3 regions of the uncultured Succiniclasticum sp. genome follow, and region 1 is predicted to be linked to each of the others. Evidence: riboswitches for the same ligand, from Rfam matches in the RefSeq annotation. Region 1 holds a riboswitch; each other region holds the start of a gene.
The links. A riboswitch is a leader RNA that binds a small molecule or an ion and turns the genes downstream of it on or off. The one in region 1 is predicted to bind S-adenosylmethionine.

Region 1 (9,090 bases):
GATTAAAATTGAGAAAACAGGCTGCTTTGATTTGGAAAAGGCTGAATTGGTTAGTAATGATAGCGTTCATGGGAATTGCTTTGGTCAACTGCGCCCAGTCTGTCTGTGCATCCGGGGCGGGAAGCCGCGGCGTCCTGACCAGGCTGGACGATAAAGGTTACCTGTATTACATGGACTACCAAAAAGATTATTACAGTCCGAAAGTCATGAACATCATGCGGAAAATAGGGTACATCGATCCCGGCTGCTCAGTCTTCTTTACCCATAACGTGAAGGGAGAACCTGTTACCTGCCGGAATTATGATTATCCACACCGTATTTCAAAAAAAGACAAGTCCCTGACCGGGCTAAATGTTATCCTTCACTGCAAACCGGAAGGCAAGTATGAATCGATTGCGGTGGCTGACGCAGTCTGGTGCGATGAAAACAATCCGCTGTTACAGAGGGGCGGTCCGGATCAGGAGGGATTCACCCCCGGCTTGCTGGATATTCTGCCTTACCAGTGTATGGACGGGATCAATGAAAAGGGCCTTTACGTCTCCATTCAGCGTGTTGATATCAAAAAAGGGGAACAGCCGTGCCGCTTCCCGGCCGGGTCCAGCATGTTGCTGCGCTATATGTTGGACGACTGTGCGAATATAGATGAGGCGGTCCGGAAAACGAGAACCGGCATCCTGGTTCCGGAGGACTGGCAGAATTGCCATTTTATGGTAACGGATGCAACGGGCCGCAGCATCGTGATCGAGAGCCGGAACAGCGTCGTATGTGTCGTTCCTTCTGATATCTGTACGAATTTCTATCTGGGCAGCGATGATATGGAGGATTATTATCAAAATGGCAAGCTTAGGGAAGAGGCTGTCAAAATGACCGATGAAGCCATGACGCCGAATTACCGTTACGGCTACGGTCATGGTTATCATCGCTTCGTGACGATTCTGGGGCAGCTGGAACGCTACAGGGATACGGCTAAAAAGGAATACTATACAGTAATGCCCGAACCTACCGCATTATTAATTCTCCGAAGCGTGGTGCAAAACCCTTACACGAATGCTTCCGGTATTTCCATGACACAGTACAGCGCAATTTACAACAATAAAAAGAAAACAGTGGAAGTCTGGCCGTTCCAGGACTATTCAAAATCTTTCAAATTCGGCGTAAAAGGAAACCGGATATCATCCGGTCAATACGCTCATTAAGATGACAGACCTGAAAATTCCATTTTTCCTCAACAGCTGTAGAATTAATTTTTCTGCGGCTGTTTTGTGATATAATGTTGGCAGTGATATAAATCAAGATTTAACTCTAAAAAGGATAATAATAAAAAGTTGCATTATGAAAAAAGAAAAACTTGTGTTAAGCAAAAACACCTTTTCGGAAACCATGAACTGGTTGGAACAGGAGTTATGCAAGGCTAAAATTTCCCAAAAGGAAATTCTTACGGCACAGCTTTTGCTGGAAGAAACATTCCTCCGTCTGTCCGAAGGCGCCGGGAATCCGGAAGACTTTTCGGTTACGGTTGCGTTGCGCCGCCGTTTTGGGGATATAAGCCTGCTTCTGGAAGCCAATGGTGAACCGTACAATCCTATGGTGGAAATGACAGAGGTGAACGAAGAGGAAGAAGACGCCTACGGCCTGGCGGTGCTCAAAGCGCATCGGAATCAGGTGGGTTATTCCAGAAAGAATGGAAAGAACCTTGTATCGATAAAGGTTCACGAATCTTCCACCAAAGATGCCCGTAATACGTTCATCGGCATTGTGTTGGGGATGGTCTGCGGTATTCTGTTGAAAGGGAATATAAGTGCCGCTGTGCTGGATCATATCAGTGTAACCATGGCCGGATCTGTGCTGAAAATGTTTATGAATGCACTTTCCATGACTATAGGTCCCATGATCTTCATCTCGGTCATCGCCGGCATCACCAACATGTCCAACGCGGCGGATATAGGACGCATGGGTGGAAAACTGATTGTGTTTTCTCTGGTGAAGCTGTTTTGCTGTACGGTAGTGGCTGTTGTTTTTGGCCTGCTGTTCTTTGCCGAAGGTCTTCCCGGTCTGGCGGAAGCCATCCCGCAACAGGCCCTTGTGACCAAACCCGGTTTGTCTCTGCTGGATATAATTACGGGTATTATTCCTGCTAATCTGATTCAGCCATTTTCTACCGGTAATGTGCTTCAAATGCTGTTTTTGGCCTGCCTTTTCGGCGTTTTTATCAACCGGGCGGGGGAACAGGCTCAAGCAGCAAAAGCGCTCATTGAATTTTTAAACGTCCTCTTTATGGACATTATGAACGTAGTGGTAAAGTTTATCCCTGTTGTTGTGTTTTTTTCCATGATGCAGTTCATGCTGACCACCGGGACGGACGCATTGGTTTCCCTTGGCATTGTGTTTGTTGCCCATGCTCTGGATACGGTGCTGGTTATTTTTGTATCAGGCCTGTTTGTAGCGCTGGCGGGAAGTTTATCCCCGGTTCCGTTCCTGAAGAAGGTCCTGGCCTTTGCGCCGGTGCCGTTTTCCCTGAACAGTTCGAACGCCTGTATCCCGCTGACCCTGAAGCTCTGTTCTGAAAAGTTAGGTGTTGACTCCCGGCTGGCCATGTTCTCCATACCCGTAGGACTGCAGTTTAATATGAATGGCAGTAACTTTTATATCACGATGCTGGCGGTTCTGATGGCGCGTTCACTGGGATTGGAATTGAACCTGAATGTGCTCGTGACGCTGACCGTATCCGCGTTCCTGATATCTGTGACTATGGCAGGCTGCCCCGGTAGTGGGATTATCGCCCTGTGCACAGTGTTTGAAACGGTGGGGATCCCAACGGCGGCTGTCGCGATTTTTCTTCCCATAGAAAGCATTGTGGGAATGTTTTCTACCGTGAGTAATGTAACATCTGATGTTGCTTCTACCATGATGCTGGCAAGCAGCGAAAAGCAGTTGGACAAAGACGTATATATGGCGAAGTAAGCCATCTTTTGACAAATCCCGGTTTTTCACAGTAAGTGATTCAACGGCCGTGAAAGTGCAACGAACTTTCGCGGCTGTTTTTTTAATACGTCAAATCCCAATTCTTAATACATTCCTTTGCAATAAAAAGTATTACAACCTTGCTGTGCGCCATGCTCAGCAGGGTATTTCTTATTTCACAGAAAAACGTAAAACTTCTGAAACCCTCATAAAGACTGGCGCGCGGCGCTTCTCAAAGTACGTACAAACGGACTGGCAAAGTTGTAAAATTAAAGTAGGTCAAAGGGGGCAGGGGAAATGTCGCCTGTGAAGCGACCACTTTGATTCATTTTGCTTATATAATTAACGTACAGACAGCGAAGAACGTACAGTGAAAACATTATTATTAAAAAGGAGAGAACAGTCATGAAGTTTAAGCGTTTGATCAACAAATCGAAAGAGACCCGCAGAAAGTATGAATACTATCTCAGTCTGGGCTACTCCGAACATGCAGCCAAAGTACTGAGCGTAGTAACCTATGGGGATGAGAAGCTTGTATTTCTCATTAAACAGCTTGGCAGGAAGAATGTCATGGAGGAACTGTATGCCTGGCTGCACGAGAGAAAAGAAGGAACGCCGGAAGAGGCAATAGAAGCGTTTTACGAAGAGAAGCATCCCCGCCCTAAATACGAAGAGGAGCGGGGGCTCGGATGTTCAGGCGCCGGTATCATGGCATCCGTCCGTGCTTCCAGTCGTGTTTTTTCCAGAAGAGTTGCGGCAAAGAAAGCAGCTCCTTCGCTTGCGGTTCAGAAAAACATGATGATGTGTTGTGACGCGTGTGAGGAGGCCGCTCCCGCTCCCTGGATGGCCGGTGGTTCGGTAGCTAGCGCTGACTCCGAACTCATGGAAGCGTTATCTACGGATTCTTACGAACCCATTGAAGAAAAAGATGCGAAAAATGTCTTTACATCGCCGACATCCACGTTCCGGATGACCACCAGCAACGCGTCCATGGGCATTGTATTTAACCAGATCCGGTCCGGGCGTCGCGTCAACATGGATGAGGTGCGCATTGAGGAAGTACTCAACTATTTCGATTATGAAGCGGAAACGCCGAAAGACGCCAAGTTTGCCATCTGCACCGAACTGATGGAAAAGAAAGGGAACAAAAAGATCCTGTTCATTGACGCAGAGGCAGCCAAAGAGAAAAAGGAACATCAGAACATCATCCTGCTCCTGGATACATCGGGCAGCATGTGTTCTAATGATGAAGTGACCCAGGAAGCCATTGCGACCGTGTTCAGTAAGCTCAAAGCCGGAGACCGCATCAGCCTGGTTACCTACAGTACGAAAGACCATACTTACTTTAAAGGTTTCGAGATTCAGGACGAACAGTCCAAAGAAGACCTGATGGGCATTGTTCTTGGAATTGAGATTGAGGGCTGCACCTATGGATCCGCCGGAATTAACACGGCGTATGATATCGGGGAGAAGTTTTACAAACCGGACTGGAACAATCAGGTGATCCTGATTACCGACGGCGACCTGAATTTCGGTATTACGGACAAGCACGGGCTGAAAGGTCTGATTGAGAAAAAGAAAAAGAGTAATTTGTTCCTGTCTGTGATCGGCACGGGTCTTTACAACTACAAGGACGATAACCTGGAAGTCCTCGCGAAACACGGCAACGGCACGTACTGCGTGGTGAACAATCTGGACGATGTGGATGAGTCTGTGAACCGGCGGTTTATTGCGCTGACGAATATCGTTGCCAAAGATGTGAAAGCACAGGTTGAGTTTAATCCCCGCTTCGTAAAATCGTACCGGATGCTGGGCTACGAGAACCGTCAGCTGAATCACGAAGATTTTAAGAATGACAAAGTCATCTCCGAACCCTACGGCAGCGGCGGACACGGCATTGCTCTTTACGAACTGGAGATGAATGAGGAAGAAAATCCCGCTGCTTCCTCTGATTTGAAATATCAGAAACCCGTGCTCACAAACTCTGATGAACTGGGATCCGTGTCCATCCGTTACAAAGAACCGCTGAGTGATAAAAGTTCCCAGGTTGAGACGGCAGTTTACAATACGAATCACAGCACACAGAATATCCAGCTGGCTTACTTCCTCTACTGCCTTTCTGAAAAACTCCGGGGCTCAGATAAACTGGACGAGTATGACGAGCAGTTCCTGGATGTGATGATCACAAGCGAATTCTACAAGAACTTCTCCGGCGCAAACAAAGAGAAACTGGAAATGCTTCTGGATGCGTTCAAACACAATGAGGAGTAATGTTAGTTGAAGTAAATAATGAAGGAATGACAGGGGCATCGACCATCCCTGGAAACAGGAATGAGGCTTGACGTGGCAATGTCATTAAGTTAAGCTGATCTTGCTAATGTTTGTCAAGAGTTTTGCATGCATATAGAATCTCCTTTTGACGACCTTACCAACATTTGATATAATAAACCGGCAGTGAAAACTGTCCAAATTTTAATACATAATCCGGAAACGGAACCCAATTGACCATAAAGAGTACGCGAGAGACAAGCTCGGTGACCGTACAGCAACCTGGCCGGAACGGCTAAGGTGCTAAAGCTTGTATGATGGGAAGTTGAAATTACAGCCCATCATAACGATGGGCTTATTCTTTTGCCTCTTTATGATCGCAAACAGGAGGCGAAAGAAAATGAAATCAATCAAACTTGTTTTGGCAGCGTTACAAAAATGCAAAAGCTGCCTGCCAGCGTTTGGAAAAACAATGGAACAGCCGCGGATCATCGTCCACATTCCTCACAGCAGCACGAACATTCCAAAAATCTTCCAACAGGAGTTTTTGCCGGAAAAAGAAAAACTGCACAGCGAATTGCTGTGCATGACCGACTGGTACACGGATGAACTGTTTGCCTGCCCGGGCTGCCTGGCTGTCGTTCATCAATTCAGTCGGCTGGTGTGCGACCCGGAACGGTTCCTGGATCCGGAAGATGAAATGATGTGGCAGAAAGGCATGGGCATGTATTACACGCGCATGTCAGACGGCGGCCTGCTAAAACGCAGTCCGCTTACTTCATCGGCAGGGGTGCAGGCTTACGGCAAAGCACTGAAAATCTATCAGCAGCATCACAGCAGGTTCAGGTCAGCGGTACAGAAACAATTAACCGCGTTTGGCGGAGCATTGATCATTGACGGACATTCCTTTTCGGCATCGGTATTGCCATATGAAGCAAAAGGGAATCAGTATCTTAAACGTCCGGAGATATGTCTTGGGACAGATCCTGTTTTTACTCCGGACGACCTGCTGGCTATGGCTAACGAATATTTTACGAAGGCAGGACTGGAAGTGGCGGTTAACACGCCCTTTGCCGGAACCGTGGTCCCTGAACCTTTTTACTCCTTGCAGGACAAACGGGTACAGAGCCTGATGATTGAAGTGAACCGCAGTCTGTACATGGATGAAAGAACCGGAAAGAAGAAAGAAACATTTGAAGAAGTTAAATACTGTCTGCAGCGATTTTTGAAAGTTTTGTTTTTACAAAAAAAATAAGTCCACAGTTGTAGTTTTACAGTAATATAGAAAATCCTCATGATTAATAAAAAGTTTCTAATTTAAACACAAATTTTGTGAGTAATCGTGGTGTTATTATAAAAGAGAACTGTTTCGGATTTTAAATTTGTGTTACGAGGGGGATTCATCATGCCAATCAACAAAAAAGAGCTCACAAAAGAAATGCTGGAAAAAGCCCTGCAGTGCAAATCAGCCGATGAACTGATCGCGCTGGCAAAGACAGGCGGGTATGAGATGTCAAAAGAGGAAGCGGAATCGTACCTGGCGGAACTGTCTGATTTTGAATTAGACGGTACAGCTCTGAAGAATATTGCCGGTGGCAGCTGTTATGTTGATTGCTGGAGTGACGACTGATCTTTCAGGGATTAATTTAAGGAAACACTGATTAATTCGTCTGCACGTTGACCGGTGCACTTTGTTTTTATAGATGTTCCTGGGTATTAATACAGCTTGTTATCTGACAGGCTGTATTTTTCTTTTTGTTCGCTTTTCTTATTATAAATCTTGTGATACAATAATATCGAACAGAAGTTCTATAAAATTGATTATTCCGATGCGCTGAAAGCGCCTGTCCGGCGTGTTGGAAATCACAAAAGTGCATAAAGCTCTCTCTTAGAAACAGTAAGGAACAATCAGGCATATAGTCAGGAGGCGAGACTCATGAAGATCAATTTGAAAGTCCATGCAGAATTCGACATAGACGGCAGCATCAGGCCGACGTCCATCGTATGGGAGGACGGGCGGGTCTTTGCCATAGACCGCGTTCTGGATATTCGCCGGGCGGCCAGTCTGAAAGCCGGCGGAATGGGTATGCGGTACACTTGTCGGATCTGTGGCAAGGTCGTTAATCTGTTTAACGATGAGAACCATTGGTTCATGGAGGCGTGAGCGTTTCAGAAAGTGTACATATAGAAACGGGCCAAAATTATGTTCTTAAAAGTCGGTTTTACCTTTTTGGGGCGTACCGATCTTTTTTGGGACATTTTGGGACAGAAAGGGGATGGCACTGGACCGGGCGATCCGTTGTGGGAATGATAGCAGTGAGAGTGTGTATGATGGCAGGGGGATATTACTCGTATAAAAAAGACCGAAGTTGCGAGCTTCGGTCTTTAACAGATGTTGTGATTATTATCAGGGTACGCAGTTGCTTATTTTCATTGCAGTATAAAAAGGAGAATTGGATCTAATTTCCCATATATCCCTGTCGTAATCATGGAAATTTCCGCTTACGGAAGAATTTTCCCTAGATGTTACGTTAACCAGCATTTGATGGGTTACGTTATCAAATATTCGGACTCTGGAAAGATAAGCCGAAAATAAACCTTTTGTACCTCCACCCATTGACAACAGGATAGTACCAAACTTAGTACCGGACTGATTATATCGCCGTCCGTTGAAGTCCAAGGGAACAATCTTTATTACGCAGGCATAACTCCAACCAGTTTCATGAACGTGACACCCCTGTCCTTCTGATAAAGGTAGTCCGTGCCTATGATTGAAATACACATCATACAGGCCTGTGGATTCTGCGGTACCCGTATATGGCCTCATCCGTGTTTCCCATTCAAAAATTGTGGGATAGTTATTTTGCTGGATATAACGTCCCATATATGTCCACTCGCCATCAGAGGCCCCGATGGCCATGGGCATGGGAACAAGGCCAGTAATTTTTGGGAGTGGCGCAGTGTTTTGGGGAACCGGTTCTTGTTTTGGCTTGACTTCCTTTGTGAACTCTTTATCATTTTTCAGAGAGTCTTTGATCTTCAGCACCGTCTTTGCTTCGATGCTTTTTTTGTTAATGTCTGTCGCAATTTGCATACTGGTTGGATACTCATAGGCATCTACCGTTTCCTGATTTGCATCCTTCAAAGAAAAGGAACGCAATGTTCCGGTGGCGTTGGCAGTATTGAATCCCCACTTTTCGATGTGGTAGTGTTTGGAACCGAGTTGAGCGCAGTTGTCTTTACGGCAGGTGCTGCCATAATAATAATCGTTGATGATCACCTCGAACTGACCGGGGCCGGTAACAGAAACAGAATCGGAATCATAGAACCGCACGAAATGATCTGCTTTAGACCATTCCACGACTTTCCAGTGGTTCCTGTCCAGCTTGCAGTCTTTCAAAACATCGTCAATACTTTCGGCAAAAGCGGAAGAGCAGACGGTCAGCAGAAGCATGACCAACAGCATGAGCTTTTTCATATTGGGCCTCCATAAGAATAGATTTGATAATCATATTGTAATTATATCACGATTTCAGAAAATGAGGTGGTGTATGTTCATATTCTTTGAAAAACTTTTCCATTCCTGCGACAAAACAAAGAACGCACTTATGAGATCCATGCAGTTTCAGGAGGAGTACCGCCAGGCAGACCATGGACGAATGCATAGTTATGCGGGTGAAGGCGGTATAAGTCTCGTTAACAGTGATGATATTAATGCCATACATAGAAGAAACCCCGTGTAGTCAGCCTGAGTTTCTTCTTTTTCAAATAATACATGATCGCTGTGTTGCGTGTAATACTTGACATTACTGTATATACAGTATATTATTATAAAAAAGGGAGGTGACCAACATGGCAACA
Region 2 (13,425 bases), on a different contig from region 1:
TTGACCTTGTCAGCAAGCTGCGGAAACAGGGAGCCGAGGTTCGTGTTGTCATGACGGAGCATGCGGCGAAATTCGTTTCCCCGTTGCTTTTTGCTGAAATCAGCGGGCACAAGTGTGCCGTTTCCATGTGGGACGGACGGGATGAATTTAACGTAGAGCACATTGCCCTGGCAAACTGGGGAGACCTGCTCCTGGTGGCGCCGGCTACGGCGAATATTCTTGCTAAAATGGCCTGCGGTCTGGCTGATGATTTGCTAAGTACTGTACTCCTCGCAGCTTCCTGCCCGAAAATCGTATGTCCGGCTATGAATACGGGCATGTATGAGAATCCTGCTACTCAGGATAACCTGAAAACACTGGTCAGCAGGGGAATTACCGTTATGGAACCCGCCAGCGGGGAAATGGCCTGCGGTACATCCGGCGCCGGCCGTCTGCCGGAAGTTCCGGAAATCATCGCGTATCTGGAGCGCTTTCTGGCACAGCGGGAAGGCGATATGCGTGGCCTGAAAGTAATGGTTACAGCGGCCGGTACCCGTGAACCGATTGATCCGGTGCGCTTTGTTGGGAACCGGAGCAGTGGAAAGATGGGATACTCCATCGCCAGACAGGCTTTGCTGCGGGGTGCGGACGTGACGTTGATCACAGGTCCTTCCGCTTTGACGCCGCCGCCCTATGCCAAGGTAGTTCGGGTGGAAACGACGCAGCAGATGCTGGATGCCTGTCTTGCCGTGTATCCGGATACGGATATTGTGATCAAAGCTGCCGCGGTTGCTGATTTTAAGCCGCGCTCTGTAGCGGATCAGAAAATCAAAAAAATTCACCCGGAAGACGGAATGACCATCGTGATGGATCAAAATCCTGATATCTTGAAAACACTGGGCGGTATGAAAAAGCAACAATTTTTAGTGGGCTTTGCGGCGGAAACGCAAAACCTGCTTGAAAATGCGGCGAATAAAGTGAAAAAGAAAAATCTGGATATGATCGTTGCCAATGATGTTTCGCTGAAAGGCACCGGCTTCAATACGGATACCAACATTGTCAAGTTTTTGTATCCGGACGGAACAGTGGAAGCACTGGAGATTCTTTCCAAAGATGAGGTAGCTTCCATCCTGCTGGACCGTGTGATGGCAAAACGGCATTGATCTGTTTGAGGGTGTTACTGTTTATGATTGTTTCGCTTATTGTTAATTGTTTTTTAAAACCGGAAAAATATTTCTGCTGTGAAATTACTGTGAAACGGTTGCATTGCAAAAAATTTCTGTTATAATGGTTACGATAATTAAATAAAGCTCATCACGAGCGGTGGAGGGAACTGGCCCAGTGAAGCCGCAGCAACCATTGCAATTGCAAGATTGTCAAACGGTGCTAAGTCCTTACGAGAAATCGCAAGATGAGATCATAATAATTTTAAGATGCTCTCACATGTGCGAGGGCATCTTTTTTTAAGGAAAGGAGCATAAAAATGCGCAAATTATTTACTTCAGAATCCGTTACGGAAGGACATCCGGATAAAATTGCCGATCAGATTTCTGATGCGATCCTGGATGCAATTTTAGCGGAAGACCCTAATGGCAGGGTTGCCTGTGAAACCGTAGTCGCTACCGGTCAGATCCATATCGTAGGTGAAATTTCGACGACCTGTTTTGTGGACATTCCCAAAATTGCCCGTGATACGGTTTTGGGAATCGGCTATGACAGAGCAAAATATGGTTTTGATGGTTCTACCTGCGGTGTGTTGATTTCCATTGACGAACAGTCCAGTGATATTGCTATGGGTGTAGACAAAGCATTAGAAGCAAAAGAGGGAGCAGCTGCGGAAGATGAAACCGGCGCCGGAGATCAGGGCATGATGTTCGGTTATGCCTGTGATGAAACACCGGAGCTGATGCCGCTGCCGATTTCTCTGGCCCACAAACTGGCGCGCAGGCTTACCGAAGTTCGAAAGAACAAGACGCTGACCTATTTGCGCCCTGACGGAAAAACCCAGGTTACGGTAGAATATGAAGATGAAAAACCGGTTCGCGTAGATACCATTGTCATCTCCACCCAGCATGATCCCGATGCAACCCAGGAACAGATCCGCAGGGATATGATTGAACTGGTTATCAAGGAAGTGGTACCTGCAGAACTGTTGGATGAAAATACCAAATACTTTATCAATCCTACCGGCCGTTTTGTGATTGGCGGTCCCCAGGGGGACAGCGGTCTGACTGGACGTAAAATTATTGTGGATACCTATGGCGGTATGGCCCGTCATGGGGGCGGCGCGTTCAGCGGTAAGGATCCTTCCAAGGTGGACCGTTCCGCTGCGTACGCGGCACGTTATGTGGCAAAAAATATTGTGGCGGCAGGGCTGGCAAAGCGTTGTGAGATCCAGCTGGCGTATGCGATCGGTGTAGCGCAGCCTGTTTCTATTTTGGTGGATACCTTTGGTACCGGCGTCATTGCAGACGACAAGATTGCAGAACTGGTACGCAAAAACTTCTCCTTAAGTCCGACGGGTATTATCCGCAGCATGGATCTGCGCCGTCCTATTTACAAACAGACTGCTGCTTACGGACATATGGGGCGGACCGATATTGATGTTCCGTGGGAACACACAGATAAAGCGGCAGCATTAAAAGAACAGGCGGGAATTTAGCAGTTTCTTTACAAAACAGAAAATAAATACTATAATTAGTGTATATTAAATAGCTGGTGCACGAATATTATAGTATCTTATATGTGCCCTGAAGCTAAAAAAATGTACAGTACTATAGTTATTAAAGTCGGGGAGACCGGGTTGCGCATGGCGCTTGAAAGGACTGAGTAAAATAGGCTTAACATCTAGACAGAAACAAATTGCGGAAATTGTCAGGCTGGAAGGTCCTATTACAGGACAGCACATTGCGGATAAATTAAATGTGACAAGGGCGGCGTTGCGCTCCGATCTGGCCATTTTGGTCATGAGCGGCGTGATTGACGCACGCCCCAAAGTCGGCTATTTCTTTAATGGCAAAAGTACGCTGGGATTACTGACGGAAGAGGTTTCTGTTATTTTGGTATCTGATATCCAGTCATCGCCGGTCGTAATCAAAAATTCAAAAAGTGCATATGATGCTATAATCAGCATGTTTGTAGCCGATGTTGGCTCGGTCTATGTAGTGGATGAGAGAAATCTGCTGGTTGGTGTTGTTTCACGTAAAGATCTTCTGAAACTGGCTACCAACAGTAATGGTGATATGAAGACGATACCTGTCGTCATGGCGATGACACCGCTTTCAAAAATGGTTATGGTTTTTCCCGATACGACGGTAGCTGCTGCGGCAAGGAAGGTTATTGATAATCAAATCGACAGCCTTCCCGTGGTTCGTTGTGTCGATAAAAAAACAAAAGACTATGAGATTGTAGGCCGGATTACCAAAACGAATTTTACAAGGCTGTTTGTTGATATTGCAGAGGGAAGGGAAGTGAGTCATCATGACTGAAAGCAACCCGATTATCTACGCATTGTCAGATTCAATTGGCGGAACGGCGGAGTCTGTCATTAAGGCAACGGTCAGCCAGTTTACGGAAACAAAGTTTGATGTGATAAGGGTTCCCTATATAAATAATAAGGAACAAATTGACGAAGCACTGGAAGAAGCTGTACGACATAAGGCCGTGGTGTGTTATACGATTGTAAACCCGCGCCTTCGTGAGCATCTTGCGGACAGAGCTGTGGAATTGCAGATACAGGTGGTTGATGTTCTGGGTCCTATGTTGCGGGCAATCCAGAAGAATTCTGGATTGCTTCCCAAAAACCAGGCGGGGCTGATTCATGCACTGGACCATGAATATTTTAAACGTGTAGAAGCGGTAGAATTTGCGGTTAAGTATGACGACGGTAAGAATCCGTTGGGCCTTTTGAAGGCGGATATTGTTATTATCGGTGTATCGCGTACATCGAAAACGCCGTTGTCCATGTACCTGGCCCATAAACAGCTTAAAGTAGCTAATGTCCCGTTAGTACCGGAAGTCGTTCCCCCACCGGAACTGTTCAAGGTACCGCATCATAAAATTATCGGTCTCCTGATCGATCCGTACAAACTGACCGATATCCGTATGACCCGTCTGAAAGCAATGGGACTTTCTGAAGATGCTACTTATGCAGATGTGGATCGTATCAACGAAGAACTGGACTATGCCAAAGGTATCATGCGGCGGGTACACTGTATGATTATCAATGTGTCGAATCGCGCTATTGAAGAGACTGCCGGTATTATTCTGGATTATTATTATAAGAATAATGCAGCCCGCCGGTAAGGAGCAGTTATACTGATTATGAATGTTCGAGAATATACAGAAGGGCTGGAACAGAAAAATCTGATGCCCTGGGCCTGCAAGAGCGCAGCTTCCCACCGTCTGTCCGAGGAGCCGCAGGATGATTTGCGCACTGCGTTCCAGCGGGATCGGGACCGTATTATCCACAGTAAAGCGTTCCGGTCCCTGAAGCATAAAACCCAGGTCTATCTGTCACCGGGCGATCATTACCGTACCCGTCTGACCCACAGCATGGAGGTCTCACAGATTTCCCGTACGATCGGTCGTGCGTTGCGCCTGAATGAAGATATGATTGAAGCTGCTGCACTGGGCCATGATCTGGGACATACGCCTTTTGGTCATGCAGGGGAGCGGGCCATCAATAAATATACGGGTCATTTTACACATAACGAGCAAAGTATCCGGGTGGTTACGTATTATGGCCGGCAGGGACGAGGTCTGAATCTGACTGCGGAAGTGCAGGATGCCATCTTGTGTCATACCGGGGAAAAACTCCCGGGTACACTGGAAGGCGCTATTGTACGCCGGTGCGACCGTATCTGTTATTTGTGTTCCGATTTGGATGACAGTATCCGGGTCGGGCTGGCCGGCCCTGATAAACTGCCGGGGATTGTGGCCATGCGTTTGGGAACACAGCCAACCCAGATTCTGGATATACTGGTTCACAATATCGTTGAATGCTCTGCCGGTAAAGATAAAATAATTTTAGATTCGTATTATGACGAAGCGGTCGAGGAGTTCCGCGACTTTATGTTTGCTTATGTGTATGAATGCCCTGCACTGGAAAAGGAACACCAGAAAGCAGAGCACGTGATCATGAGTCTGCTGGATATGTATGAAAAGGAGCCGCAGCTGCTTCCGGAAGATGTTCAGTTGAATTTTGACCGCTTTGGCAAAATGACGGCGATTGTGGATTATGTGGCAGGGCTGACAGATTTAAGCGCTGTCAGGATGTTCAATCAGCACTTTGTGCCAAAGGTCAGCGAATAAAAGAAACAGTTAATAAAATGAATCCGTGTTTTTATATAAAGATATTGATGAAAGAGTCTTATTGAATTTCATAACAGGAGCAGCGGATAAGCGACTGAATACAAAACAGTCGCTTACGTTTTTTATTAATCAGTGTTTCATAAACTAAAGTGTCAAGTGTTTTTGCGTGAAAAAAGAGGATTTTTTTATGAAATATAGAATAAGTAATTAAAATTCGATAATAAGGAACCTACGATTGATGGATCAGCAGTATGAAGATTTTAAAAAACAGGTAAAAGACAGCTCTGATATCGTCGATGTCATTGGCGGTTACATCTCGCTGCAGAAAAAAGGGCGTTACTATTGGGCCTGCTGTCCGTTTCACGGGGAAAAGACACCTTCATTTAGTGTGGATAAGGAACGACAGTTTTTTTACTGTTACGGCTGTCATACCGGCGGAGATGTATTCACCTTTGTACAGAAAATAGAGAACAGCACATTCCCGGAAGCAGTCAAGTCGTTGGCTGCTCGTGCCAATATCCCCGTTCCCGAATCGCATCGGACGGCGGCTGATGTGCGCAGGGAAGAAAAACGAAAAGAGATGTACCGGATTAACGACTTGGCCTGTCGCTATTTTTCTGCGTGCCTGCATAAAACTAAAGCCGGATTGGCAGCGCTGGAATATTTTCATAACAGGGGAATTACCGATACGATTATTGAACGTTTTTCCCTGGGCTTTTCCCAGCCGTCTTTTAATGCGCTGCAGACGAACATGGTGAAAAAAGGCTGTACGTTGGAACAGCTTGCCGCTGCAGGGCTGATACGGAATAAGAATGGTCATTACAGCGATTTTTTTGTTAACCGGGTGATGATCCCTATCAAGGATCCGCGGGGAAAAGTGATCGCGTTCGGAGGCCGCGTGATGGACGACGGTCTGCCAAAGTATTTGAATACAGGCGAAACCGATATCTTTCAGAAACGGGAGACCTTGTTTGGCCTGGATGTGGCCCTCAAGCCGATTCGTGAAGCGAAGGAAGCGATTATCGTGGAAGGCTACATGGATGCCATCAGCCTTCATGCAGCCGGAATTAACCGGGTCGTAGCTTCCTTGGGGACTGCGTTTAGCGAGCAGCATGCGAAACTGCTTCACCGTATTACAGAGAATGTTGTGTTTGCGTATGACAGCGACGACGCGGGACGGCGCAATGCGGTACGGGCAGTCAGTATTGCCAAAAAGGCAGGGCTTTCGGTCCGGGTGCTGAATGTGCCGGAAGGCAAGGATCCGGATGAATATGTCCGCCGTGTTGGCAGAGATGCTTTTGAAAACCTGGTTAAAAACGCATGGAATGGCACAGAATTTCAGATCCGTTACACAATTTCCAAAAATAATGTTTCGGATCTGGCAGGAAAAGTTCAATGTGTGTCGAATATAATTCCGTACCTGCAGGAGTGCAGTACAGAGATAGAAGCTGCCGGGTACATTAAGTTCCTGGCGCAGCAACTGGTCATCGATGAAGGCCTGATCAGGGGGGAATACAGGAAAAAAGTTGTGGCGCGTTCGTTCCGCAACAATACGGTTCCCCAGGCTTCCGGGCAATATTCGAAGCCTGTTCCCAGCGTACTGGAGCAGGCAGAAAGTAATTTGTTATTGTTATTCTTCCGGTATTCCGGCATGATAGATTTTTACAGGGAAATCTTACAGCAGATTGGTTTTGTGTCGCCTGTCCGTCAGAGCATCTATGAAAAAATTTGCAAATTGGAAAACGCTGATTTTTCCATGGTCAAAGAGAGCTTGTTTGCAGCTGGTGACGCAGATATCAATACGGAAACCGCAAGAATTTTGGCTGGAGAAGATTTTGCAACCGATGAAGAAGACCGGAAGCGGATTGCGGACGACTGTATCCGTAAGATGCAGCAGAATTTTTTACAGCGTGCCTATGAGGATCACAGGCGCCTTGCAGATACGTATGCAAGCATGAATGATCCTAGATTTCATGAAGAGATAAAAATATGCAATGAGTTAAGAGGGAAGATTACAAATCTGTATGGCAACTAACAAGAAGAAATCCAACAAAAAACTGAATATGGAAATTGCAGAAGAAACGATTGCAGTGAAACCGAAAAAAGCGGTAAAACAGGATGGCAAAGCAAAGAAGGCGGCTGTAAAACCCGCAGCGGATGTAATATCCAAAAAGATGCCGGAAAAGACCGCGAAGAAGGAACCTGCAAAGGTTTCAGTCAAACCTGATGTGAAGAAACCTGTTGTTAAAGCAAAAAAACCTGCAGGTATTGCAGAAACCAAACCGGAAGAGGCTAAAAAACAGGCAAAAAAAGCAACGACGAAAAAGGTTGAGACTGATAAAAAGATTTCGGAAAAGCTTCAGGTTAAACCGAAGGACGCAAAGCAGTCTGCTGCCAAGCCGGAAACGGCAAAGAAACCGTCGGCTAAACAGGAAATAAAGAAATCTGCGGTTGAAGAAGTAAAGAAACCGACAGTTAAAGTAGAAGAAAAGAAAACTGCAGGTAAAGAAACTAAGAAACCTACAGTTAAACAGGAAGTAAAGAAATCTGCAGCTAAAGAAGTAAAGAAGCCGGAAGTTAAAGCCGAAGAAAAGAAACCTGCGCTTAAAGAAGTCAAGAAACCGGCAGTCAAAGCCGAAGAAAAGAAGTCTGAGGTTAAAGCTGTCGCAACCAAAAAATCTACAGCAAATTCCGCTAAAAAGCCTGTAGCGAAGTTGGAAGCGATTGCTAAAGCTGAACCCCAAAAGTCAAAGGCCAAACCGGAAACTACGCCGACAGATACCGAAAAAGCGGAAGTAAAAGTTGTCAGGGAAACGAAAGCAGCTGCGAAAAAGGCAGCAGCAAAAGTAACAGATAACGACGAGATAAATTCGGTAGCAAATGTAGGTCAGAACAGGAAGAAAGCGGTAAATAAGCCTTCTGCAAAAGAACCGGCTGCTGAGAAAAAGATAAGTGCGCCCAAAAACAGTTCTCCTGCAGATAAGCAGGCATTAAAACAGAAAAATAAAAATGAGCTGGCAGAACCTGAAAAGCAAAAAGCAGAAAGTTTTGAAGTAGTACAACCGATATTAGAAGCAAGTGAGGAACTGCTTGCCATGATGCCTGCAGGTTTTCCTGTAGAAAAACTGTTGGAATTGGAGTCCCGTGCGAAAGCGAACAGCAATATTCTTTCGGACAGTGAAGTGAACGATACCCTTCCTCCATCTGTAAATTCTGCGGAAGCGATTGATTTTATGATGGAGTATCTGCAGAGTAAGGGAATCAATATTATTTATCCGCAGGATGAAGATGAAGACACATTGTTACCGCCGGCTGAAGATGAAGAGGCAGAGAAAGAAGCGGAAGAAATTACCGAAGCTGAAATTGCATCTTCCATGACTGTACCCGACGGCGTTAACATTGATGATCCTGTGCGCATGTACCTGAAAGAAATTGGCCGCGTTCCTCTGTTGCAGAGTGAAGACGAAATAGAGCTGGCCAAGCGCATGGATAAAAGCAAACAGATTGAACGGATTGGTAAGGCCCATAAAAAATCGGATGAACCTTTAAAATTTAAAACGAAAAAGGAATTCGAAGACGCTTTTCAGAAGTTAAACGATCTGTTAGCAACAGAACAAGCCGTTACAGATATGCGCTCTATTCCTGTTGCGTTCCGTAAGTTTAGTGAAAAACAGAAAAGCGGTGAAAAGTACAGTGTTGCGGATTTTGTCGCAGATACCGTCCAGTTTACGAAGAATGAGCGTGGCCGTTTCATCAGCTTGTTGGAAGACGAAAAGCTGAAATGTGCGGATTGGGAAAAGGAATGCCCGGAACGGGAAGAGGACAACGAGCCTGAACCGCATAATCTGAATGAGATCAGCAAGCTGATTGCTGCATCCGAGGCGTGGATCAATACGCGTTTGGAAACGATTAGCCCCAAAAGTAAAGTGTACAGGACAGATAAAAAGAACGCGCAGCGTCTCGTGGAAATAAAATCACAGTTTTCGGCTTTACTGGAAGAGATTAAGCGGCAGGGAAATGAAGCAAAGCGTTTCCTTTCAGAAGCAAATCTCCGTCTGGTCGTAAGTATTGCCAAACGGTATGTGGGACGCGGCATGTTATTTTTGGATCTGATTCAGGAAGGAAACCTGGGACTGATTAAAGCTGTTGAAAAGTTTGATTATAATAAGGGCTTTAAGTTCAGTACGTATGCAACCTGGTGGATTCGTCAGGCTATTACACGTGCCATTGCCGATCAGGCCAGGACCATTCGTATTCCGGTGCATATGGTGGAAACCATCAATAAGCTGATCCGCGTGTCCCGTCAGCTGTTACAGGAATTAGGGCGTGAACCGACTCCGCGGGAAATTGCGGAACTGATGGAGACCACGGAAGACCGGGTGAGGGAAATCATGAAAATTGCCCAGGAACCCGTTTCTCTGGAGACACCGATTGGAGAAGAAGAAGATTCCCATCTGGGCGACTTTATCGAAGACCATGATGCTCCGGCTCCGGCAGATGCAGCATCTTTTTCGCTGTTACGTGAAAAATTGAACGAAGTACTCGACACATTAAGCAGTCGTGAAAGAGAAGTACTGGAGCTTCGGTTTGGCCTAAATGACGGACGGCAGCGTACGCTGGAAGAAGTGGGTCAGCATTTTGGCGTTACCCGTGAACGTATCCGTCAGATTGAAGCCAAAGCATTGCGCAGGCTGCGCAGTAAACGCAGCAGCCAGTTACGTGCCTTTGTGGCTGATACAGATGAAGATACCGACAAGAAACCAAGAATGTAAACTGTTTTAAAAAGTAAACACGACACGTTTCAGTTAAAAAACGAACCCGCTTCAGATAGTTTTTCTGAAGCGGGTTTATCTCCAAAAAATCAAGCCTATCCCATAGTGAGATAGGCATTTTTTGTTTTGCCGCAAGGAATTTATGATTCACACTCTTGCGTTCTGTATATAAAATTTTGTACCATCTGAAGAATGGTGGGCCTAGTAGGATTCGAACCTACGACCAAGCGGTTATGAGCCGCCGGCTCTGGACCAGCTGAGCTATAGGCCCGCAGTTTTTCAACAACAATTATTTTACCCGAAGTTCACGTTGGTGTCAAGTTTATCTGTAAATCAAAAATGTAACGAAAAAATGTGAAAAAACACGGAAAAATGTTAAATTGGGCTTGCCAATGCTGATAAACACTGGTATTATAATCTTAGATGCAGATGTAAACAGGCATCTTAATATTTTTTTATAAAAAGGAGATTTTACGATGAACAAAAAAGAACTTATTGTAGCAGCTGCTGCAGCATCTGGATTGTCTCAGAAAGACGTTGAAAAAGCATTGAAAGCCTTTACTGAAGCTGTTGTTGAAGAAGTTGCCCAGAAAGGCAAAGTACAGCTGATTGGTTTTGGTACTTTCGAAGCTCGTGAACGCGCTGCCCGTACCGGAAAGAATCCGCAGACCGGCGCTGCAATCAAGATTGCTGCTGCTACTGTTCCCGCTTTCAAAGCAGGCAAAGCTTTCAAGGAAGCAGTTAATGCTAAACCGGCTAAAAAAGCTAAAAAAGTTAAAAAATAAGTTCTGTTTCCCGAACGGTCTGTCTGTTATACAGGCAGACCGTTTTTATGTAACGTACTGCATAGAAGTTAATGCATATCTGACAGATGGATAGACAAGGATTTTGTTGAATAGTATTTTATTGACGGAGAAAATGATGATTCACATTAGCGAACGGCTGAAAACAGTGGCTTCCATGGTTCCTTTGTGTCAAACGATGGCTGATATCGGTACAGATCATGGGTATGTGCCGGCATATCTGGCGCTGTCAGGGCAGTGTCAGTATGTGATTGCTTCTGACATTGCGGAAGGACCTTGCCGGGCAGCTGCTGAAACCAGAAACAGATACAATCTGTTTGGTCAAATGGAAATCCGTACTGCGCCGGGACTGCAGGGACTGCGCGCCGGGGAAGCGGAAGCAGTCGTAATTGCCGGAATGGGCGGCGCGACGATTGTCAGTATTCTGGAAGAAGATCCGGAAATCGTTGCAACCGTACATACTTTTGTTCTGCAGCCGATGAATGCGGCAAACCTGTTGCGCCGGTGGCTGGTACAGCACGGATATCGTATTGCGGACGAGGCTCTCTGCAAAGAAAATGGTCACATATACGTAATTATCAAAGCAATTCATACGGAGAAAAAACAAAAATTATCTGCGATTGAAGAGGAACTGGGTCCCTGTATAATGGAAAAGAAACCTGCATTATGGCAGGAATTTATACAAGAAAAATCAGAACATTACCGCCGTTTATTGCGGCAGATGGAAGTCAGCTCTGCGGCAATGAACAGTGATAAATATAAAGATATGAAAAACATGCTTGTGAAAGTTGACGCACTGATAAATAAATCGGTATAATATTTGAGGATATTTATTTTCTTCAAGTTTATTTAAAGAAGAGGAACTGCAATGTTTATTTTAGTAAAAGATATTGTTAAGATTATGAGCGAAATGGCGCCGGCACGTCTGGCGGAAGACTGGGATAACGTGGGACTGCAGGTTGGCCGGTATGAAAAAGAAGTGCGGGTGATTTTATGTGCGCTGGATTTTTCCGCAGAAGTGCTGGAACAGGCTGCGCAGCTCCACGCAGATATTATTGTAACACACCATCCGGCTATTTTTCGCGGCATCAAGAAGCTGACCGATCGGGACTGGCGTACCGCATTGCTGCTGGAAGCGGCGCGGAAGGATATTGCGGTCTACAGTGCCCACACGAATCTGGACAGTGTGGCCGGCGGGGTAAATGATGTGCTGGCAACTCTTTTGGAACTGGAAAATGTGAATGGTTTTTCCGGCGACGATACACTGGAAGGCATCGGACGTATCGGTGTTCTGAAACAACCGATGGATATAACTGCTTTTGCTGAAAAAGTAAAAAGTGTTTTGAAACTAAACCATGTGACAGTTGTCCCGGCAGACCGTCCGGTACATAAAGTCGCTGTATGCGGCGGCAGTGGGATGGATTTTCTGGATTGTGCTGCGGAGGCCGGTGCGGATACGTATGTGACAGGCGATGTAAAATATCATGATGCACAGGATGCACAAGGAAAACATATCAACCTGATTGACGCCACCCATCAGGGGACGGAACTGCCGGTGGTGAACGAGCTGGCAGACCGGCTGGCCCTGCGGCTGAGCCGGGAAGGTTACACGGCTAAAGTACTGGTGGCAAAAGAAACAAAACTGATGCAAATTTTGTAATGTTTAGGGGCAATTTTCGATAAGGTAATAGCTAGGATGGTTTGTAATATCAGGCTTAAACGCAAAGTGTAAGTCGATAACTTATAAATGATAAAGAGGCGATACGAATGATTGAAAATATAAAAGCGGGGGAACGGATTACCCAGGCGGTGCTGTTGCGCCTGCAGAAAGTGGGCAACTCTTCCAACGGAGGTGTGTTTGCCAGAGGGACGGTAGAAGATAACAGCGGAAAAATCCAGTTCATTGCGTTTGACCGGGATATTGTAAACCGGCTGCGTGACCTGGACGCGCCCAAAGCGTTTATGATTTCCGGTCCGGTGGACATTGTCAAATACTCGTCCACGCTGGCGCTGCAGGTAGTGGTACAGAAGCTGGACAATATCATGCCGGAGGACGATATTTCCAATCTGGTTCCCACCGGCGGTTTTGATATGGCCGTCTATAAAAGCAAACTGGAAACGCTGATCAACGGCGTGAAGACGCCCAGCCTGCGTACGCTGCTGAAGAAAATATTCAGCGGTTCCTTTTATGAAGAATTCTGTAAGAATCCTGCAGGTATGAAGCTGCATCACGCCTATCTGGGCGGATTGCTGCAGCACTCGGTGGATGTGACAGAACTGGCTCTTACCATGGCGGAGGCCATTGGCAATACAGATAAAGACCTGATTACGGCAGGCGCTCTGCTGCACGATATTGGAAAAGTCAAAGAAATTTCTTCCGGCATGGGTTTTCCTTATACCACGGAAGGCCGGTTGCTGGGGCACATCACCATGTCTGTGCTGATGGTGCGGGAAGCCGCGCTGGAACTGAAAATGCCTGCTACTGCGATGCAGCAGTTGGAGCATATCATACTGTCCCATCACGGCGACCAGGAAAAAGGTTCGCCTATGGCCTGCGC
Region 3 (9,150 bases), on a different contig from region 1:
GCTTTCCAAAGTCAATTGCTTGTCCAGTTCCATTTTGTTTTGCTCCTTTTAGTCTCACATCTTCTTTATTAATTTATGCGCTTTCTTATACTGTTTTTTACAATACGCCTGCACCTTTGCGTCGATGCTTTCTTCTGTGTCGTTCTCTTCCAATAAAATGGGGCACTTTTTGCGGATTTCTTCAATATCGGGAATCATCCCTCCAAAGCAACCGGCATGACCGTCATAGTCGTACTCAACAAGATAACTTTCCGGATCGTAGCTGAACCAGAAATCCAGTCCGTTATCAATATTCCATATCCTGTCCTCTTCTTCACTCAACAGACTTCCGTCGTTGTAGCCGTACCACAGGCACGGATACATTTCGGTGCCGTCCTCATCGATCCAGCTCCCTCTTCTGTTTGGCGCTGGCCACCGGGTAACATCTTCAATCCGTTCCGAGCCTTTCTGCAACCCGACGTGCCAGCCGGTTTCTTCAACAAATTTATCCAGCGCGGTTTCAATATATTCGTCCGTGGAGTCAAACAGGCCACATTCCATCAAGGTTTCTTTAATTCTGTCTAAACTGATATATTCTTCGATATTGATTTCATGTGTCTCCAGTACTGTCCCGTCTTCCGCGATGCAGTCCAGGTAGACTTTGACGTCTTCGTTCAGGGGAAGATCGGCATCCCCGAATTCCGACGTCCGTACTTCACCGTACCAGAAATGTCCCTGCGCGGCTACGTCGTCTTCCGTGTAATGGACGCCTAAAAGTTCGTTATAATCCAGCTCGCTGTATAACGTGTCACTGATCTTGTCCTGTAAGTCGTATAACACGTCTTCAATTGAGAATTCATAATCATCTTCCTTGTCGCAATCAATCTCCGGATTTTCCATCTCCTCCCTGAATTCACAGCCTGGATAATCACAGTACAGGACAAATTTTGTGGGAATCTTTTTCTGTTCTTTGTCTTCGTGATTTCCATTCATGTTTTTGGATTTATCTGTGATCTTTTTCATAACGAATCCTCCTCGTACCATTAATCTTTTTTTCGGTTTTCTGCTTTTGTATTTTAGTCTTCATCAGGAAGGTTGTGTACGTTTCTGACCTTCGCCCTATATTCAAGCAGTTTCATATGCAGTTGCTCTTTTATCTCCGGATCCGTTTCGTTGTCCCATGCTTTTCTTAGTTTCTGATAATCGGAATCTTTCTGTAATATCGAGTTCAATCGCCAGTTCTTCGGTGGCCTGAATCCAAAATAAATTTGTGCGGTAGGTCTGGTTTCTTTCGGATATGTTTTCACTGTCAAATCTAATTTGCTTTCTTTTTTCTTCTGTTCTACCAATTGTGTTCCACCTTTCGTTTTACTCATCTTGTTATCAGATTATGTTTTGTATCCGGTTTTATATCATGAAATATTTTTTTCCTATCCGCTCCTTTCCTTCATCACCGGGCAAAAGAAATAGCCCATCATGGTGACGGGCTGTATGTAAAAACAAAAGCCCATCGGAATGATGGGCTGAATTCTCAACATCCCATCATACAAGCTTTAGCACCTTGCCCTGTAGGCAGGTTGCTGTGCGGTCACCGAGCTTGTCTCTCGCGCACTCTTTATGGTCAATTGGGTTCACTTATGAAATTATTTTGGGGAACATTTTTCATTCCTTACTACAGTTATATTATATCACAACTTTTAATTCTTGTGTTCGCTTTTACGGCGACAAATACTATTCTTTTTTACAAAGCTGATTGTGATATTCCTTTCTTCCTATTTCCATTTTATCTAACAGGTTACCTTCATAATCAAAGTATTCATATCCTCCGAATTCAATATTATTCTTCCTGACAAGAACTAGAAACTCTGCATACTCGCTTTCATCATTTTTAATATCATCATAATCGGAAAGCTGGGGATAATAAGCTTGTATATGTTCTTCAAACAGGAAAATAACACCAAACTTACATGGAATAAAAAACCGATCTTGCTCTAAAGAGTATACACCATAAAAAAATAAAATACATCAGTCCCTGCGACAAGTACCTTTCTATTCATGTCAATGTTGGTATAATCAATATCTGCAAACTTTGGTTTTAATAAGACGGTTCCATCAATCTTCATCAGACCGTATAAACCATTATCTTCTTCCTGATAGACTACCATGTTATAGTCAGTATATTGTATAACTGCATATTGGCAGGGAATTGTTTCCGTTCCGGTATGATCCAGAGCACCCCAACGCGGTTTCCCGTCAATCATTTTTGCAACAACATAATATTCTTCTTCGCATTCAGAACCGTAAGGGCCTATCGCATACACGTACTGCGGCTCAATCACCACGTTCCCTTCTGTGTCTATAAACCCCCATTTACCGGCTTCAGGGTCATCCATCCAGTATGGACCATCATCCGGCCACGGATAGGCAAGCCGCTGGGCGTTAAATGGACAAAGCCCGGTACCGTAGAAAAAAAGTTCAAACTTTTCCGTAGTATCCACCACAACTTCTTTTCCGCTTGCTGTAAGGAAATGCGGGTTGCGGTCAGTGGGCTTCGTGATGTCCTTACATCCTCTGAGATATTTCTCAACCCATTCTTTATCCATTTCTTCATCCCACTCTTCATCCGATAAAGGTCTTGATTCCTGATAGTCTGCCATCAGTTTACTCCTTTTACATCATACTTTAGATGGAAACACTTCTGTTCATAAAGCAGAGCAGAGCCGCCCTGCCGGAGACTTTACAAGTCTTGATGAAGCAGACGACGGTCCTGCTCTAAATCCGACGCAGCTCGTTTATCGAGCAAGTACGCCGGAGTTGACAGCAAGTGGACGACCGGTCAAAATCGATATCAAGCGTACCGAAAACCGGAAATAGGTCCACCGCTGTCAAAGGCTTCTTTCAATTCATTATTGTTCCTCCCATTATTACTATAGCACATTTTTTTATGGTCGTGGTCGCCATCATGGCGACATTTTTAGATGGTTTCCAAGCCCCAACTATATAAAATATTATTCGTTAAGTATATCCTCAAGGACTCCATCCAAATCATAGTATGCCGATGCAATCTCTTTGAAGGATTTCGTTACATGGTTATTATTGCAGTCTACGTAATCCACATTGCAAAAATCTATCCATCCCGAGAACTTCAATCCGTTACCATCATCAAACCGCAAAATAATATTTTTGACAAAATCGGTTTGGCCCTCTGCCGGATTCCAGGGCTGAAAATAGTTTTCCCGTTCACTGAGGTCACAGATATGTAGTTCTACTGCTGTGATAGTTCTCCCTATACAATCCTTAAAGAATGCCGAAGCATCTATATTAGGAAAATTAGTACCTGCTTTAATGTCCCAGGGAATACGGTTCATGCTTACCCGGTGTTCTCCATCGGTTTCTTCCAGCATTTCCAACACATCCCCATCCTCAAAGCGAATCAATAAGGGTTCATCTATTTCAGCATAGATACCGATGGGTGCTTCATAATCTATTATCTGTTCCGCGTCATCTGTTTCTTTTAACAGCAGAGATTCGAGATGATAACTTTGCAGACAATAGTTCAAGCCGACCAGTTTGAGATCTGCAATCTTTCGTCCTTCCAACTTAAAAGAATCCAGCCTTTTCTTCAATTCAACTGGAGAGAACAGAATCGGTGCAGACCATGTGTGGCGAGAAAACACGCTATTTTCATAACAGTCGTAATGTGTTTTTATTTCGCTTTCTTGATCCTGTGCTACTGTTTTTGTTATGTGATATTCTGACGGTACTCCCCCACACGTTATTGGCTGTTTCGGAACGTTCTTCGTAGTATAAAGATTTTTAAAATGTTTTTTCTTCATTCACACCCACATCCTTACCTATTTTTGATGATCTCCGAACCAAACTTACCGCATCACTGTTTCACTTCTTTATAAACCGCTGACTCTCATAAGTTCATCTTCTTTTAAAACAAGAAGCGTCCAGTCTTTCATATCCTTTATCTGTCTCTGATACTTTTCTCTTTCACTTCCGTTTGCAATCTCAATACACTCTCGCATCAAATCAGCCACATATATATATTGTTCCCTGTTAAACCTATCCTTCAAACCTGTAATTTTCCGTTGAACCGTAAAATCAAGCACTTCTTCCAGACTCTTCAAGCAAAGTATTTTTTCGGCAGTTTCTATAATTTGATACCACTGTTTACAGGTAAATTCGTAATGGGCATGGTCATCAAAAACTTTCCCTGTAGAAAACGTAATCGCTTCCCGAAAAAAATAGAAATCGGTGTCAGCTATATATAAACATGTCGAACCATTCCCGGGGCTAACGGCTATTAATCCACCATCTTCTTCCTCATACTTTCTTTTGAAAAAGAAACAGGGGCATTGAGAAACAAACCCGCAGGTTTTATCTTTATGATATTCATCCCAGGCTTCTTTGGAATACATTTCTGTCTTAGAAGGGGCAACAAGTGTTGTTTGCTGTGCATCCGTCTCTTTATCAGTTTCCATATCCAGCCATTTATACAGTTTTAATAATTCTTTACGATACTGTTTTTTATCAAAATGATAAGCACGCATGCCGGAATAGTCCCACAAATCGCTGTAACACGGATCGGTTTTAAACGGATTATAGAATCCTGACCATGTAACAATATCTTCAGTTTCTGTAATTTTTACATGTAGGGGCCAGCAACCAAAACAGCCGCACCCGCAATCCAAAATCCTTGGCTCACAGTAATCGTCCGAATCGATGTCCTGAACTTCTGTCAGCTCATCAAACAACTCCCAAACTCTTGTCCATACGTAATTTCCTGCCCTCCCCGCTTCTCCATTCTTTGTAGCACTTGGCAGTTCACCTTCCTCGGCAATATCAATAAAGCTTTTTCCATTAACGTATATAGCCGCCACATTGCTTGGTTCACGGTCTGGTCCAAACGTAAATTGCGTTAATTTGAATTCAATTATGTCTAATGGTTGCATACTTCTTACCCCATTTCAATCTATAGCTCAATCAAATAAGATCTTGTCTTTGGCATGTAGTTTTGTTATAATTGTCCAGGGCCTTGATGGTGTGCCGTTAATAGCGGTTTTGAACACACTGTCAGGGTTTCCTTTTTTTATAAATTAGTCCTTCCCGGCACACAAAACCGGATAACAAACCCGGGGGCCGTGAAGGACTGTTTTCAGCAAATGGTTTACTGGCACTGGCTCCGCACGAGCCGTCGACCGAAAACTCATTGCTGAAATTGATTTTTTTATTAGTCCTTCACAGCTCGGTACACCTGCTTCCAATGCAGGGACTGCCGTGAAGGACTGTTTTCAGACCGCTGCTGTTTTAATACAGCTACACGGTTTTGCCTTTTATAATAGAGCCGCGGCGTACCAGCCCGGGACGAACCCTGCATGATTACTATAGCATATTTTTTTGTGCCCGTGGTCGCCATGATGGCGACATTTTTAGATGAACCCTAATGTCTCTTACTTTTCTGCAGCTTTAAAATTGTAAATTGGTTTTAAAATATCAACTACATCTACCGTTTCTTTTAACGTGGCAAGAATGTCATTCACACTCTTGTATGCCATCGGCGCTTCGTCCAGCGTTTCCTCCACCACGGTCGTGGAATAGATTCCTTCCATGGCTTTTTTGTATTCTTCCATGTTAAGGTTATGGAACGCTTCTCTCCGGGACATCAGCCGTCCGGCACCGTGAGGCGCGGAATTATTCCATTCCGGATTGCTCTTACCGATACCCAGGATGCAGCCATCCCTCATGTTCATCGGAATCAGAACCCGCTCGCCTTTGGGTGCCGCAATGGCTCCTTTCCGCAGAATCATTTCATCCACATTGATGTAGTTGTGGATGGTGGTAAACTGATCAACCACAGTAAAGCCGCACATTTCAATGATTTTCTGCGCAATCATGTTCCGGTTCTCGTTCGCAAACTGCTGGCACAGGACGATATCGTGCAGGTAATCATCCATGTATTTGCCATACAGGTAGCAAAGGTCATCAGGAACACCTTTATCTTTTCTTTCCAGCTTCAGCTGTTTCAAAGCTGCCTGTATCTCTCTCTTCCGTCCTTCTGCTTTCAGTGTACGAATGATTTCTGCCGATTTTTCCGGATATTCATCCTTACCATGGTTTAAATCAATGGCCATCTTCTGGTAATAGTTTGCAACCTGTAATCCCAGATTCCGACTCCCGGTGTGAATGATCAGATACAGTTCCCCATCAGAACCCCGATCCATTTCAATGAAGTGATTCCCTCCGCCCAGCGTTCCCAGGCTCAGCCCCAGATATGTTTTGTGTCTCAGCCGTTCATAGCAACGGAACCGGGTCAGGTCAAAATCTTTCTGCTTCTCTTCCCACACATTAAATCCGGAAGGAACTGCGTGTGCCGCGGCATCCAGTTTTTCAAAATTAATATCCTTCTCCTTAATATGGGTGGTCAGCATGCCGCAGCCAATATCTACACCAACCAGGTTAGGAACAATTTTATCCACGATGGTCATGGTGGTACCGATCGTGCATCCCGTCCCTACATGAACGTCCGGCATGATCCGGACTTTGCTGTTTTCCATAAACTGGCAGTCAAGCATCCGCCGAATCTGTTCCACCGCCCCAACATCAATTACATTTGCATAGCAAATTGCAGTTCCAAATTTTCCTTTTATTTCCATTTTTATCCTCAAGCAAACCTATTTGAAACGTATGAAACCAAAATACAAGCAAGCAATTAAAATGCCAACTATTGCAATATCTAGAAAAACGATACCGAAATTTCCACTTATCAGACACCAGACAAGTGCGCCAAAAAATAATCCGGGCATGAACGCTGCGCTTATAGCCTGTGCCATTCTATTCTTTTTTGCTTTTGTATAAGTGTATATTCCGACTGCTATAGCAACCACTGGAATGAGCAAAATTTCCATTTTTTCTCACGCACCCAATTTTATTCATTTGCTTACTAATTGTTCCCGCTTGCATGATTACTATAGCACATTAATTCATGTCCGTGGTCGCCATGATAGCGACATTTTTAAATAGTCTCCAAGCCCCAGCTTTCTAAAATATTGTTTACTTCCTCTACGGAACGCATATCGTTCGTAATGCAATATTTAATTAAAATATCGGTAATCATACTGCGCGACAGGGCAAACCCCGCAGCGTTTAACAGGTCTTCTGTTTCCTCTTCATTCAGTTTCAGCGCCAGGGCAAAACGCACCACTGTATATTTTCTGGGGTGGTACTCCGGATCGCTCTGGATTTTGGAAAACAGTTTCCGGTCATAGCCGGCTTCGCTGTAAACCATAGGCGCAGTCATATTTTTTGCATCTATGTAACGCAATAACTTTTTTGTAAAAGGATCTTCAGGAACAAATTCATTTTTGTCTGGCAGTTCCTTCTCCTTAGGACGTACGTAGCGTAAAGAGTAACGTACGTTGGCGCCTTGCGGAAAAACGGTCAGCGTTGCGCCATCAGGCATCATAATTTCCCGGGGATATTCTGCTTTTTCCGGAAGATACGGTTTCGCACCTTCTGCAAGCCGCAGCATTTCTATTTTTTCCTCTTCCAGCTGATGATTCGTATTGACATACTCCGCCACTATGTTAAACATGGCAGCAGCCCTTTCAGACTCTGCGTTATATCGCAAATCCCAGACATAAAGCACCAGAAGAATATCTAACGCCATTTGTTTTTCGGTAAGGCAATACTGGCAGGTGTCATACGCAATCTGTAGCGCTTTGCCGAAGGGAAAATCGGAAATTCCGTTGCAGATGACAGGAATCGCAATCTTCCGGCAGTGGTACTTTGCTGCCAGTTCCAAAGAACGCAGATAGCAGGCTGCCAGCCATTTTTCTTCCTGTTCGTTGCCATCCCTCCACAGTGGAGCCACTGTGTGAATAATATAGTTGGCAGGCAGATTGAAACCGGGCGTCAGCTTTGCTCCGCCTACCGGACACGCCCCGATCGTTCCGCTGTATTCTTTTAATTCAGGCCCTGCAGCTCTATGAATGGCATAATTCACTAAGCCGCCGTCCTTCAGTTCATAATTAATTACGTTAACGACCGCATCCGCCTGCAGTGTGGTAACATCACCAATAATAAAGTCCACGCCCATAACGTCCTCCCAAAAACATTTATATTATCGTTGCAATCTAACTTTTACTAATATTATACTCCCATTTAAATTTATCCAATAATAAGCATGCCAATTACAAACAGTAAGCACAAGATTAAGACAGGAATACCAATGCCGCAGACAGCAGCACATATCACGCCAACAATCACATTCATAGCTTCGCAGAATTTTTCCGCCAAATTTGACGTCTTGCCCGTGATTAAATTGTAAACGATGTCAATAAAGCCCAGCAGCAGCATAAATAAAAGTACTGCAATAAACAGCAGAATTATATAAACGATTATCATGGCTTGCCCCCTTTTCTTTGGTTCCCCCTTGGCCCCCTTATTTGCTTATTTGCTTATTTGCTTGACCTACTTTAATTTTATAACTTTGCCAGTCCGTTTGTACGGACTTTGAGAAACGCCGCGCACGCCAGTCGCTGTGTGGGTTTCAGAAATTTATGTTTTTTTACGCACAAAATCTCCAGACGCGCCTGGCGATTTTTTTACCAAACTGTCATTGACAGTTTCAATCGTAGTGCTATAATAACACTTGTGTCGTATTGCCACATCAGACGCATCCATTGTTTTGTGGTGTTCAGACGCATGATGATATTAAAACCAGGGTGCATTTCTGTATCCGTGCTTTTTTCAAAAATGACCTTGACGAGCACTGGTTAAGAGTTTCGGTAAACAGTAAAAATAGCAGCCGCTGTGTTTTTTTTAATCTTGAAGAAGGAGGTACCGGAATTGAAGAAAAACCCGAAAGCTCTTCTGCTTACCAGCCGTAATATTGATTACGATGATTGCGAGTATGAAGTTTCCGGCATTTCGTATTACTATATCATTCCCGCCGGCAAACTAAAAGAACAACAGATCGAATTCAAAAATGAAGTCGCCGACGACGAACTATTACTTATAATCTTTTTTAAGGATGGATCGTATAAAGTCTTTTCTTTGGTCAGATATAACATGAGTTTCTTATACTAAAAGCAAAAAAGGATGCTGAGCAATAATCGTTCAGCATCCTTTGTTTTTTATCATGGTATTTATTTTTTTTTCGCT

Region 2: linked by a shared signal. The riboswitch ahead of metK (methionine adenosyltransferase) and the one ahead of QZV31_RS03680 (N-formylglutamate amidohydrolase) in region 1 are both predicted to bind S-adenosylmethionine.
Region 3: linked by a shared signal. The riboswitch ahead of QZV31_RS12555 (hypothetical protein) and the one ahead of QZV31_RS03680 (N-formylglutamate amidohydrolase) in region 1 are both predicted to bind S-adenosylmethionine.

What each region holds. Positions count from the first base shown of each region.
Region 1 covers NZ_CADBFF010000005.1:1,144-10,233, forward strand. Annotated here, with positions in the region: gene QZV31_RS03665 (carcinine hydrolase/isopenicillin-N N-acyltransferase family protein) at 9-1,196, shown strand; gene QZV31_RS03670 (dicarboxylate/amino acid:cation symporter) at 1,333-2,961, shown strand; gene QZV31_RS03675 (von Willebrand factor type A domain-containing protein) at 3,367-5,232, shown strand; SAM riboswitch class I at 5,464-5,553, shown strand; gene QZV31_RS03680 (N-formylglutamate amidohydrolase) at 5,630-6,484, shown strand; gene QZV31_RS03685 (hypothetical protein) at 6,635-6,859, shown strand; gene QZV31_RS03690 (hypothetical protein) at 7,166-7,393, shown strand; gene QZV31_RS03695 (hypothetical protein) at 7,637-8,707, opposite strand; gene QZV31_RS03700 (hypothetical protein) at 9,082-9,090, shown strand, end outside.
Region 2 covers NZ_CADBFF010000003.1:11,667-25,091, forward strand. Annotated here, with positions in the region: gene coaBC (bifunctional phosphopantothenoylcysteine decarboxylase/phosphopantothenate--cysteine ligase CoaBC) at 1-1,142, shown strand, start outside; SAM riboswitch class I at 1,288-1,397, shown strand; gene metK (methionine adenosyltransferase) at 1,463-2,641, shown strand; gene QZV31_RS02095 (helix-turn-helix transcriptional regulator) at 2,805-3,467, shown strand; gene QZV31_RS02100 (pyruvate, water dikinase regulatory protein) at 3,460-4,284, shown strand; gene QZV31_RS02105 (deoxyguanosinetriphosphate triphosphohydrolase) at 4,303-5,292, shown strand; gene dnaG (DNA primase) at 5,531-7,327, shown strand; partial or broken gene QZV31_RS12970 (sigma-70 factor domain-containing protein) at 8,391-8,771, shown strand; partial or broken gene rpoD (RNA polymerase sigma factor RpoD) at 9,303-10,064, shown strand; tRNA gene QZV31_RS02120 (tRNA-Ile) at 10,258-10,335, opposite strand; gene QZV31_RS02125 (HU family DNA-binding protein) at 10,541-10,849, shown strand; gene QZV31_RS02130 (class I SAM-dependent methyltransferase) at 10,983-11,684, shown strand; gene QZV31_RS02135 (Nif3-like dinuclear metal center hexameric protein) at 11,736-12,527, shown strand; gene QZV31_RS02140 (HD domain-containing protein) at 12,635-13,425, shown strand, end outside.
Region 3 covers NZ_CADBFF010000042.1:1,297-10,446, forward strand. Annotated here, with positions in the region: gene QZV31_RS12545 (hypothetical protein) at 1-33, opposite strand, end outside; gene QZV31_RS12550 (hypothetical protein) at 55-1,002, opposite strand; gene QZV31_RS12555 (hypothetical protein) at 1,056-1,328, opposite strand; SAM riboswitch class I at 1,519-1,603, opposite strand; gene QZV31_RS12560 (WG repeat-containing protein) at 1,971-2,636, opposite strand; gene QZV31_RS12565 (hypothetical protein) at 2,988-3,815, opposite strand; gene QZV31_RS12570 (hypothetical protein) at 3,885-4,940, opposite strand; gene QZV31_RS12575 (RtcB family protein) at 5,439-6,641, opposite strand; gene QZV31_RS12580 (macro domain-containing protein) at 7,001-8,083, opposite strand; gene QZV31_RS12585 (hypothetical protein) at 8,155-8,391, opposite strand; gene QZV31_RS12590 (hypothetical protein) at 8,836-9,075, shown strand.